DNA from 2 places in the Herbaspirillum hiltneri N3 genome. Region 1 is predicted to be linked to the other one. Evidence: predicted binding sites of a transcription regulator. Region 1 holds the regulator's gene; the other holds the start of a gene.
The links. Region 1 encodes FliA, which starts transcription of late flagellar genes. Its sites were predicted from a motif close to CTAAAGTTTNNNNNNNNNNNGCCGNTA; they were not measured.
Positions count from the first base shown of each region.

Region 2: the regulator FliA is predicted to act here: its motif matches at 2,496-2,522, upstream of motA (flagellar motor stator protein MotA).

Region 1 is NZ_CP011409.1:2,249,201-2,253,887, forward strand. Features, by position in the region: gene flhF (flagellar biosynthesis protein FlhF) at 1-1,416, shown strand, start outside; gene F506_RS10195 (MinD/ParA family ATP-binding protein) at 1,451-2,248, shown strand; gene F506_RS10200 (RNA polymerase sigma factor FliA) at 2,304-3,038, shown strand; gene F506_RS10205 (flagellar motor protein) at 3,020-3,766, shown strand; gene motD (flagellar motor protein MotD) at 3,790-4,620, shown strand; gene F506_RS10215 (flagella synthesis protein FlgN) at 4,675-4,687, opposite strand, start outside.
Region 2 is NZ_CP011409.1:2,350,359-2,355,045, reverse strand. Features, by position in the region: gene F506_RS10745 (hypothetical protein) at 1-515, opposite strand, end outside; gene motB (flagellar motor protein MotB) at 559-1,488, opposite strand; gene motA (flagellar motor stator protein MotA) at 1,522-2,382, opposite strand; gene F506_RS10730 (class I SAM-dependent methyltransferase) at 2,558-3,334, opposite strand; gene flhC (flagellar transcriptional regulator FlhC) at 3,400-3,990, opposite strand; gene flhD (flagellar transcriptional regulator FlhD) at 4,118-4,435, opposite strand.

The DNA of each region.
Region 1 (4,687 bases):
TGGCGCCAGGTGCGCGAAGCGCTGGGTCCTGACGCCGTCATTCTCTCCAACCGGAATATCGACGACGGTGTCGAGATCCTGGCCATGGCAAACGAAGACATGTCGTCGCTGGTGGTGCCGGCCATGTCCAAGGATGCCATGCCGCGTCCGGCCGTGCGCCGACCGCCTGCCCAGCCTGCATCGCTGCAGGCCGCCGTGCCGCGCACGCGCGTTGAACCACAACAGCAGCAGCAACCGCCCGGTGCATCCATGCCGGTCGAACACAATACCGCGCAAGCCGATGCCCGTGTCTGGCGTACGCGCAATGCCGCACGCGCCAGCGCCAAGGAACAGCAGGCACAAGCGCTGACGCCGGCACAAGTGGCCGCGGGACCTAAGGCTGCCGCAGCGACGCGTCCGCAACAGGCCGGTGTCATGGCTGAGTTCGACGGCAAGGACTACGACGAGATCCTGTCCGACGTCATGACCGAAATCCGCTCCATGCGCGGCGTGCTGGAAACTCAGCTGGCGGAAATCTCCTGGGGCGGCACGCAAAAGCGCGAACCGGCCAAGGCCGCGATCATGCGCGAAATGCTGGCCGCCGGTTTCAGCGCCAGCCTGTCGCGCCTGATCACCGAGAATCTGCCGCAAAGCCCGAAATCTCAGGACGCCATGTTCTGGGTCAAGTCGGTGCTGGCCAAGAATCTGATGACCATGGCCAACGAAAACGAATTGCTGGAAGAGGGCGGCGTCTACGCGCTGGTCGGCCCGACCGGTGTTGGCAAAACGACCACGACCGCGAAACTGGCGGCGCGTTGCGTGATGCGCCACGGCCCGGGCAAGCTGGCGTTGATCACCACCGACGGCTACCGTATCGGCGGCTACGAACAACTGCGCATTTACGGCAAGATTCTCGGCGTGATGGTGCACTCGGTGAAAGATGAATCCGATTTGCGTATCGCCCTCGACGAACTGCGCGGCAAACATACTGTCCTAATCGATACCGCCGGCATGGGCCAGCGCGACCAGATGGTGGCCGAACAGGCTGCGATGCTGTCCGGCGCAGGCACCGACATCAAGCGCCTGTTGTGCCTCAATGCAACGGCCACCGGCGGCACGCTCAATGAAGTCGTGAGCGCGTATTCGGGCGACGGCCTGGCGGGTTGCATCATTACCAAGCTCGACGAAGCAGCCACCATCGGTAATGTGCTCGATGTTGTCATCCGTCAGAAACTGAATCTGTATTACGTCGCAAACGGTCAGCGCGTGCCGGAAGATTTGCATGTTGCCAACAGGTTGTATCTGGCCGACCGCGCCTTTAAACTGAAGCGTGAAACTGCGCCGTTCGAATTCCAGGATGCCGAGTTGCCGGTCGTGGTCGGGCCGACGGCCACGGCCATGAATGACAAAAGCCTGCGGGAGGTGATCCTTGGCTAGCTATGACGTTGATCAAGCGGAAGGACTGCGACGGATGCTGGAGCGTCCGACGCCGCGCGTATTCACTTTCTTCTCGGTTCTGCCCGACGAGGAAAAAGGCGCGATGCTGATCAATCTGGCTGCCTCTCTTGCCGCCGCCGACCACAACGCATTGTTGGTCGACGCTTGCATGACGCCTTCGGTGATCTTGTCGCGTTTCGGCGGTGTCGCCGTGGCGACGCTGCTCGATGTTGCACGCCAGGAGCGGCAACTGGACGAAGCGGTGCGCATGGTGCCGGAAGGTTTTGCGCTGGCGCGGCTGTCGCGCAAGAACGTCTCGGCTTCCACGCATCCGCAAGCCTCCCGGCTGGCGCAGATTTTTGACGGACTGACGGAAGAGTCCGACATCACCCTCATCAACGGTGAACTGAACGACGACGAACTGTTGCCGGTGCCGGCCATGGAAATGGGCGAAATCGTGGTGCACATGTCGACCAGCCCGACCTCGATCAAGGCGGCGTACGTCTTGCTCAAGGGCCTCAGCGACAAGCTCGGCCGCCGTCCTTTCAACCTCCTCGTGAGCGGTGGTTCGGACGCGGATGCACAGATGGTGTATGCCAACATGGCGCAGGCCGCCAATCGTTACCTGGCGGCGCAATTGCATTTCATGGGTTCTATCCCGGCCGACGAACACATCCGTCGCGCATCGGGGCAGGGCCGCACCGTGCTGGAAGCATTTCCATTGGCGGGTGCGACGCTGGCATTCAAGCGCCTGGCGGATCAGTTTTCGTTATCCAATCTCACCAAGGGCACGTACGGTATGGCGACCGATGGAGCAAGTCTCGGAGTATGACGCGCCTTGCATTGCATGATAGTTCGCACTCACCATTATTGACGAGATGAGTTCTATGTATAACGTCAAAGGAAAGACGGCCAAGAACGGTTTGCTCGAGCTGCATGCGGCGCTTGTGAAAAAGCTGGCGCATCAGATGAAGGCAAAGCTTCCGCCCAGCGTGGAAGTGGACGACTTGATTCAGGCAGGCATGATCGGTCTGCTTGATGCCGTCAATCGCTATGAGGAAACGCACGGCGCACAGTTTGAAACCTATGCCGTGCAGCGTATCCGCGGCGCCATGCTGGACGAATTGCGCAGCAGCGACTGGCTGCCGCGCAGCATCCGCCAGAACACCCGCAAGATCGAAGAGGCCATCCATGTCCTGCTGCAGCAGCTCGGCCGTCCGCCGCAGGAGACCGAAGTCGCCACGCAGCTCAAGATGAGCCTGCTGGAATACCAGGACATGCTGACCGAATGCGGCGGCCATCAACTGATTTACTACGAAGATTTCCATGACGCCGACGGCGGCCACGAGCATTTCCTCGATCGCTACCAGACCAGCGATACCGATGACCCTTTGCAGAACCTGATCAACGGCGGTTTCCGCGAGGCCGTCATCGATTCGATCAAGGCCTTGCCCGAGCGTGAAAAGATTCTGATGGGCCTGTACTACGAACAGGAAATGAACTTGAAGGAAATCGGCGCCGTCATGGGCGTCTCCGAGTCGCGGGTTTGCCAGCTGCACAGCCAGGCCATCGCCCGCATGCGCTCGACCTTGAGGGAGCAGGCGTGGACTGGAGTAGCGTAGGAGGCTTACTGCTGGCGTTGGGTGGCATCTTGCTGGGCTTGCTGCTCGAAGGCGGTCATCCCGGTTCGATCCTGCAGCCGACCGCTTTCCTGATCGTCTTCGCCGGCACCGTCGGCGCGGTGCTGCTGCAAACCAGGCTCGACAACTTCGTTCACGGCGTCAAGCTGCTGTCCTGGGTATTTTCTCCACCGCTTCACAATCACCGCACACTGATCGACAACATCACGGTGTGGAGCGGCATCTCGCGGCGCGAAGGTCTGCTGCATCTTGAAGAACACATGAACGACAGCACCGATCCCTTCGTCAAGAAAGGCTTGCGCCTGCTGATCGACGGCATTACGCCGGCGAAGCTGCTCGAGATCCTTGACGTCGACACTACCGCGTACGAAACCCGCCAGCGCCAGGCGCTCAAGATCTGGGAAGCCGCCGGCGGCTATTCGCCCACGATCGGTATCCTCGGCGCGGTGCTCGGGCTGATCCACGTGATGGAAAATCTGTCGGATCCCGCCAAGCTGGGCGGCGGCATCGCGGTGGCATTCGTGGCGACGATTTATGGGGTCGGCCTGGCCAACCTGTTCTTCCTGCCGGTGGCCAACAAACTCAAGGACTTGCTGGCGGCGGAAGTGAACCGGCGCGAGATGGTGGCCGACAGTCTGTTCGGTATCGCCAGCGGCGATAACCCGCGCGTGATCCAGGAGCGCGCCGAGTCGTATTTCCCTGCTTCATGATCGACTGACATCACCTGTTCATCATGGCCCGAAAAAAACATGTAGAAGAGCACGAGAACCACGAACGTTGGCTGGTTTCGTATGCCGACTTCATTACGCTGCTGTTCGCTTTTTTTGTGGTCATGTACGCCATTTCCCAAGTCAACGAAGGCAAATACAAGATCCTCGCCGATTCGCTGGTCAACGCCTTCGGCAAAGAGCCGGTCTCGACCGCGCCGATCATAGTGCAGGCCGGGGGACAGGGCGCGCAGCAATCCGCTGCGCCCAAGATCACGTTGCAGAAGCCGCGCAGCAACGAAGCGCTGCGCCGTGAAAAAGAGCGCATGACTGACATGGCGCGCGACATCATGCAAGTGCTGGCGCCGCTGGTGCAAGAGGGCAAGGTGCGCGTGACGCAAACCAGCGTGGGCGTCAACGTCGAGATCAACGCCAACGTCCTGTTCGCACCCGGCGACGCCAAGGTCAGCAAGGAATCGGAAGAAACCCTGATCGCCATCGCGCGCGTGCTGAAGAACGACGATCATGCCATCCAGATCGAAGGCCACACCGACAATACGCAGATCAGCACCAGCGTGTTTCCTTCCAACTGGGAGTTGTCGGCGGTGCGGGCCAGCACGGTGGCGCGGCTGTTCAGCAACCAGGGCATCGCCGAGCTGCGGCTGACGGCGGTGGGACATGGATCGAACCAGGCGGTGGCTTCCAACGATACGCCCGAGGGGCGGCTGCGCAATCGCCGCGTCGACGTGATGATCTTGTCGCGCCTGGCGGAGCAGGCGACCGAGGTGCCGTTTGCGGACCAAGGGGACAAGACAGTTCCGGCGGTTCCGCCCATCCAGCCCAAGCCGGCTCCATAAAGCAAAAAGCCCGTTCATGCGAACGGGCTTTCTTGATTCAGGAGCGCCTGGAAATCAGCCGATGCCG
Region 2 (4,687 bases), 100 kb from region 1:
CGTACCGTTTTCCACAGGCCATTTTCAAGCGCGGTCAGACGTTCTTCCATCGACTCTACCGTGTTCTTGAGCAAGCTTTCGAGCATCTCCACCGATTGCGTGGAATCGGGAGTAATTTCAAAGCTGTTCGCGCTGAGCACACCCAGCGCGTCACGCAGGCCGATCACGCGGCGCACGATACGCTCCAGCAACTGGCTGGTCATGTCCTGGAACTGCAGGCCTGTCACGGCCGCATTGACGTGCGCCGTAATGTCGTCCTGCATGACCTTGAGGCGAGCGATATCCTCAGCGGACAAGGTACCGTTGCCGGCCATGACCACTTCCAGTTCCTTCTGCTGCGCGAGGACAGCGGTATGCAACTCCATGAAGCTCGATCCCAGCTTCTCGATCGCTTCGCCGAGCAGGATGTTGGTCTGGACCAAATCCGTTTCGACTTCAGTCAGTTGCCTGCTTCCACCGCTAGCCGTATCGAGCAGCAAGCGCTTCAGCTCTTGCAGCATTTTGGGTGTCGACATTCGAAGCCCTCCTTTTCAATGGGGCCTGGTGTTTAAAATCCAGTTAATTCTTGGCCGGTTCGCTCAAACCATCTTTTACGTCAGCGTCGGACGACACGTCGAGTGAAGACGATCCACCGTTCTGAACAAGCTCTTCCGCTTTCTTGTTCATCACGATGATGCTGATGCGGCGGTTGATCGGGTTGAACGGATCCTCCTTGTCCAGCAGCACGGCGGACGACAAGCCCACCACGCGCAATACCTTCGATTCATCCATTCCACCTGAAATCAACTCGCGACGCGACGCGTTGGCGCGATCCGCGGACAGCTCCCAGTTGCTATAGCCTTTTTCACCGCTCGAATACGGAGTGGCATCGGTGTGCCCGGACAGGCTGATCTTGTTCGGTACATCGTTGAGCGTTTTGCCGATCTCACGCAGGATTTCACGCGTATAAGGCTGCAGCTGGGCGCTGGCGAGTGCAAACATCGGACGGTTCTTTTCGTCCACGATCTGGATGCGCAAGCCTTCGGACGTAATGTCGATCAACAGTTGATTCTTGAATTGCTTCAAGGTCGGACTATTGTCGATAGCGGTCTCGATGCGCTTTTTCAATTCGTCCAGACGGGCGCGTTCGGCCTTTTCCAGTTCGGCCTGTGCGGCGCGCACACTGCGTTTGCTGGTGATATCGTTCTCACCCTTGCGCAACTGCCCCTCCTGCCGCGTCAGATCCTTACCGCCGCCAGGCAGCACCGTATTCGCATCGCCACTACCGGAGCCGCCGGCCATCGCCACCTTGAGGGGTGTTTTGAAATATTCCGCGATACCGTTGAGGTCGCCCTTTGCAGTCGAGCCCAACAGCCACATCAGCAGGAAAAACGCCATCATCGCCGTCACAAAGTCGGCGTAGGCGATCTTCCAGGCGCCGCCGTGATGACCGCCGCCGCCCTTCTTGATGCGTTTTACAATAATGGGACGTAGCCCTTCGTCGGCCATGCCTTACTCCTGCTGATGACTGGTCATATCGGGTTACTTGCTTTTTGCCTGTTTGACGTGCTCTTCCAGTTCCAGGAAGGATGGACGTTCCGTCGAGAACAGGACCTTGCGGCCGAATTCGATCGACAAGGCAGGTGCGTAACCGTTCAGGCTGGCGAGCAGAGTGACTTTGACGCATTGGTAAATCTTGGTCGACTCGTGCAGCTTTTGCTCCAGCAAGCTCGACAGCGGCCCCACGAAACCGTACGCCAGCAGAATACCAAGGAAAGTACCGACCAGCGCATGCGCAATCAGCATACCCAGTTCGGACGGCGGGATACCCACCGATTCCATCGTATGCACCACGCCCATCACCGCTGCCACAATACCGAACGCCGGCATGCCGTCGCCGAGCTTGGCGATGCAATGCACCGGAATTTCGCCTTCGTGGTGATGGGTTTCGATTTCATTGTCCATCAGGTTTTCGATCTGGAACGCATCCATGTTCCCCGACACCATGAGGCGCAGGTAATCGGTCATGAACTCGATCAGGTGATGGTCGGCCAGAACGCCGGGATATTTGCTGAAAATCGGGCTCGACTCAGGTTCCTCGATGTCGCCTTCGATCGACATCAACCCTTCCTTGCGCGACTTGGTCAGGATTTCGAACAGCAGCGACATCAGCTCCATGTACAGAGCTTTGGTATATGTCGAGCCTTTGAAAACGGTCGGCAACGCCTTTATCGTGGCTTTGATGGCCTTGTTGTTGTTACCGACAAGGAAAGCGCCCCCCGCTGCTCCACCAATCATCAGCAACTCGATCGGCTGAAACAACGCCCCGAGATGCCCCCCTGCCATCGCAAATCCGCCGAAGACGGACGCCATGACGATTACATATCCAATTATGACTAACAAGTGCCTACTCCCGTCCCAGTGGCGTTCAGTGTTTTTTCCCTGCTGTCAGGTTACATGCAATCCCATCAACCAAATGATGGAATACATGACCGAAAGCGGGCTTTCATTTTCAATTACGACACCAAAGATAAAAACTTGATAACGTGCGGAGAATGTAACACAGCTCTTTTTTGTTTCACATACGCCAACCATACAAAGCCGGCCCATTTTCCTTCGGATGCACGACGACATCCGGTTGCATGTCCTCAATGATGAATTCGTAGCTCAGCAAGAGCGTGCCGGGACGCATTTCCACCCGCGCCTTTTGCCACAACGCCGTCATCGCCGCCGGCGACAGGTAGGCGAAGATGACATCGTAGTCACTGAAATCCAGGCGCGTATAGTCGCCGCGCACGAACGCGCCGCGACTCCGGCCAAGCAAAGCGCGTACCTGGCTGACCAGCCACGGCAACGGCGCCAGCTCGATACCGACGAAACGGCTGTCGGGGCGCAGTCTCGACAAATAAAGAACCGCGCCGCCCAGGCCGCTACCGATATCGATCACGCGCAACGGCTGGTCGGCCGGCAGCAAACCCGCCACCGCATCCCAGGTTGCCTGACCCGACGGATAGAACGGCACCTGGCTGCGAAACGTCGACCAGAACAAGAGCAGCAGAAAGAGGAATACCGCGAGAAACAGCACCGGGGGCAAATGGAAGGAATTCACCAGCACGGCAGCCGGCGGAAAGAAAAACAGGATCGGCGCCCACCATGACGCCATGCGGCGCAGGCAAGCAAGGCCTGCGGCCAGTGCACCATGCAGGAAAGCGAAAGGAATGGGGGAAATGACGACACCGAACCACGACTCGACGGCCTGTCCGGCCAGCAATGCCAGAACCCATGCGGCGCAAAGAACGAACAACGCTTGTACTGCAGGTGCCTGCAGAACGGGTCTGCGCTGCCCCAATGTCATCTCGGCCTCCAAGCCTGCATCAAAAGCCGATTATTGTAATGCGACAGTGGTCAGATTGATCCGAATCAGGCAATGGCGGCGATCTGCGGCGCTTCGAGCGCTGCAGCAATGGCCGGGGCGGCGATCGCGTCCTTGGCCTTCTTGGTTTTGCCGGCGCGCGAAGGCATGTGGCACAAACCGCACAGGTAGTCCTGATGCAAATCCAGACGATGCACGACGAAATGGCCGCGGCATTTGCTGCACGGCGTGGTCATCAGCATCTTGCTTTCAAAGAAGCGCACCAGCGTCCATGCTCGCGTCAGCGACAGCACCGACTCGTCACCTTCAGCAACCTGGCCGGCCTGTTCGAGATACAGTTTGTATGCCTTCATCACGGCTTCAATGCCGGAGATCTTGGCGTACTCAACGAGGTATTTGTGGATATTGATGAACAGCGAGGAATGAATGTTCGGTTGCCAGGTGATAAACCAGTCTGTCGAGAACGGCAGCATGCCCTTCGGTGGCGAGACGCCCTTCAGTTCCTTGTAAAGCTTGAGCAGACGCTCACGCGACAAGGAAGTTTCGGACTCCAGCAATTGAAGACGCGCCCCCAGATTGATCAACTCAATGGCCAATTGAATCTCTTGCGATTCAGTTATCACGCTTTTCTTAGCCATGAACACACCCCCGATATTTTTTAATTACAACTCAACTTCTTTGCCAACCTGACTGACGCTTAACGTCGAATCATTCTCCCGGGTTGACCAAGTCGACCCAAACATACCACGAAGGATGATTACAGCGTCAGGAAATTTGTTCGACCGGCTGACAAGCCATCAGAATCGCAGCATGCGATTGAGCGAGACCCTTGTCTTTGTTGTAATTGGTCAGCATGCCGAGGATTGCACCGTCGTCGAAGCGGAATCGCGTCAACATCATGTTGGTGCCGGCAAGTTTCAGAATTTGTGCGTTGCTCAGACCTTGAATCATGTCTGCTATTTCGTCGCTGATACCAAGACGAAATATGGCGGTTGCCTTGTCGGATCGGATCATTTGCTGAGCCAACATCAAATAACTCAGATTTGCATCACGAATTTCAGCCATCATGTCATTGGTATTCATTTAACCCCCAGCTCAAAATCAATTTACACCCGGTTACTTTTTCTTACCGGTAAGGCCGATTCTGAGGGGGTGTTGAAAGGCAGGAAATTAGTGGATGTCGGTATTTTTCGTCGGCTCCGCCCCAAGCAACACATAGGATTTTGTCTTACAAAAACATCGCAAAATTTCTTGAAAAATCAAGCTTTTTTTCCAAAACCCGCCACCACACTGGGTTTAAGAGCCGACAAAATTTCTATTTTTTCAAAAATTTCC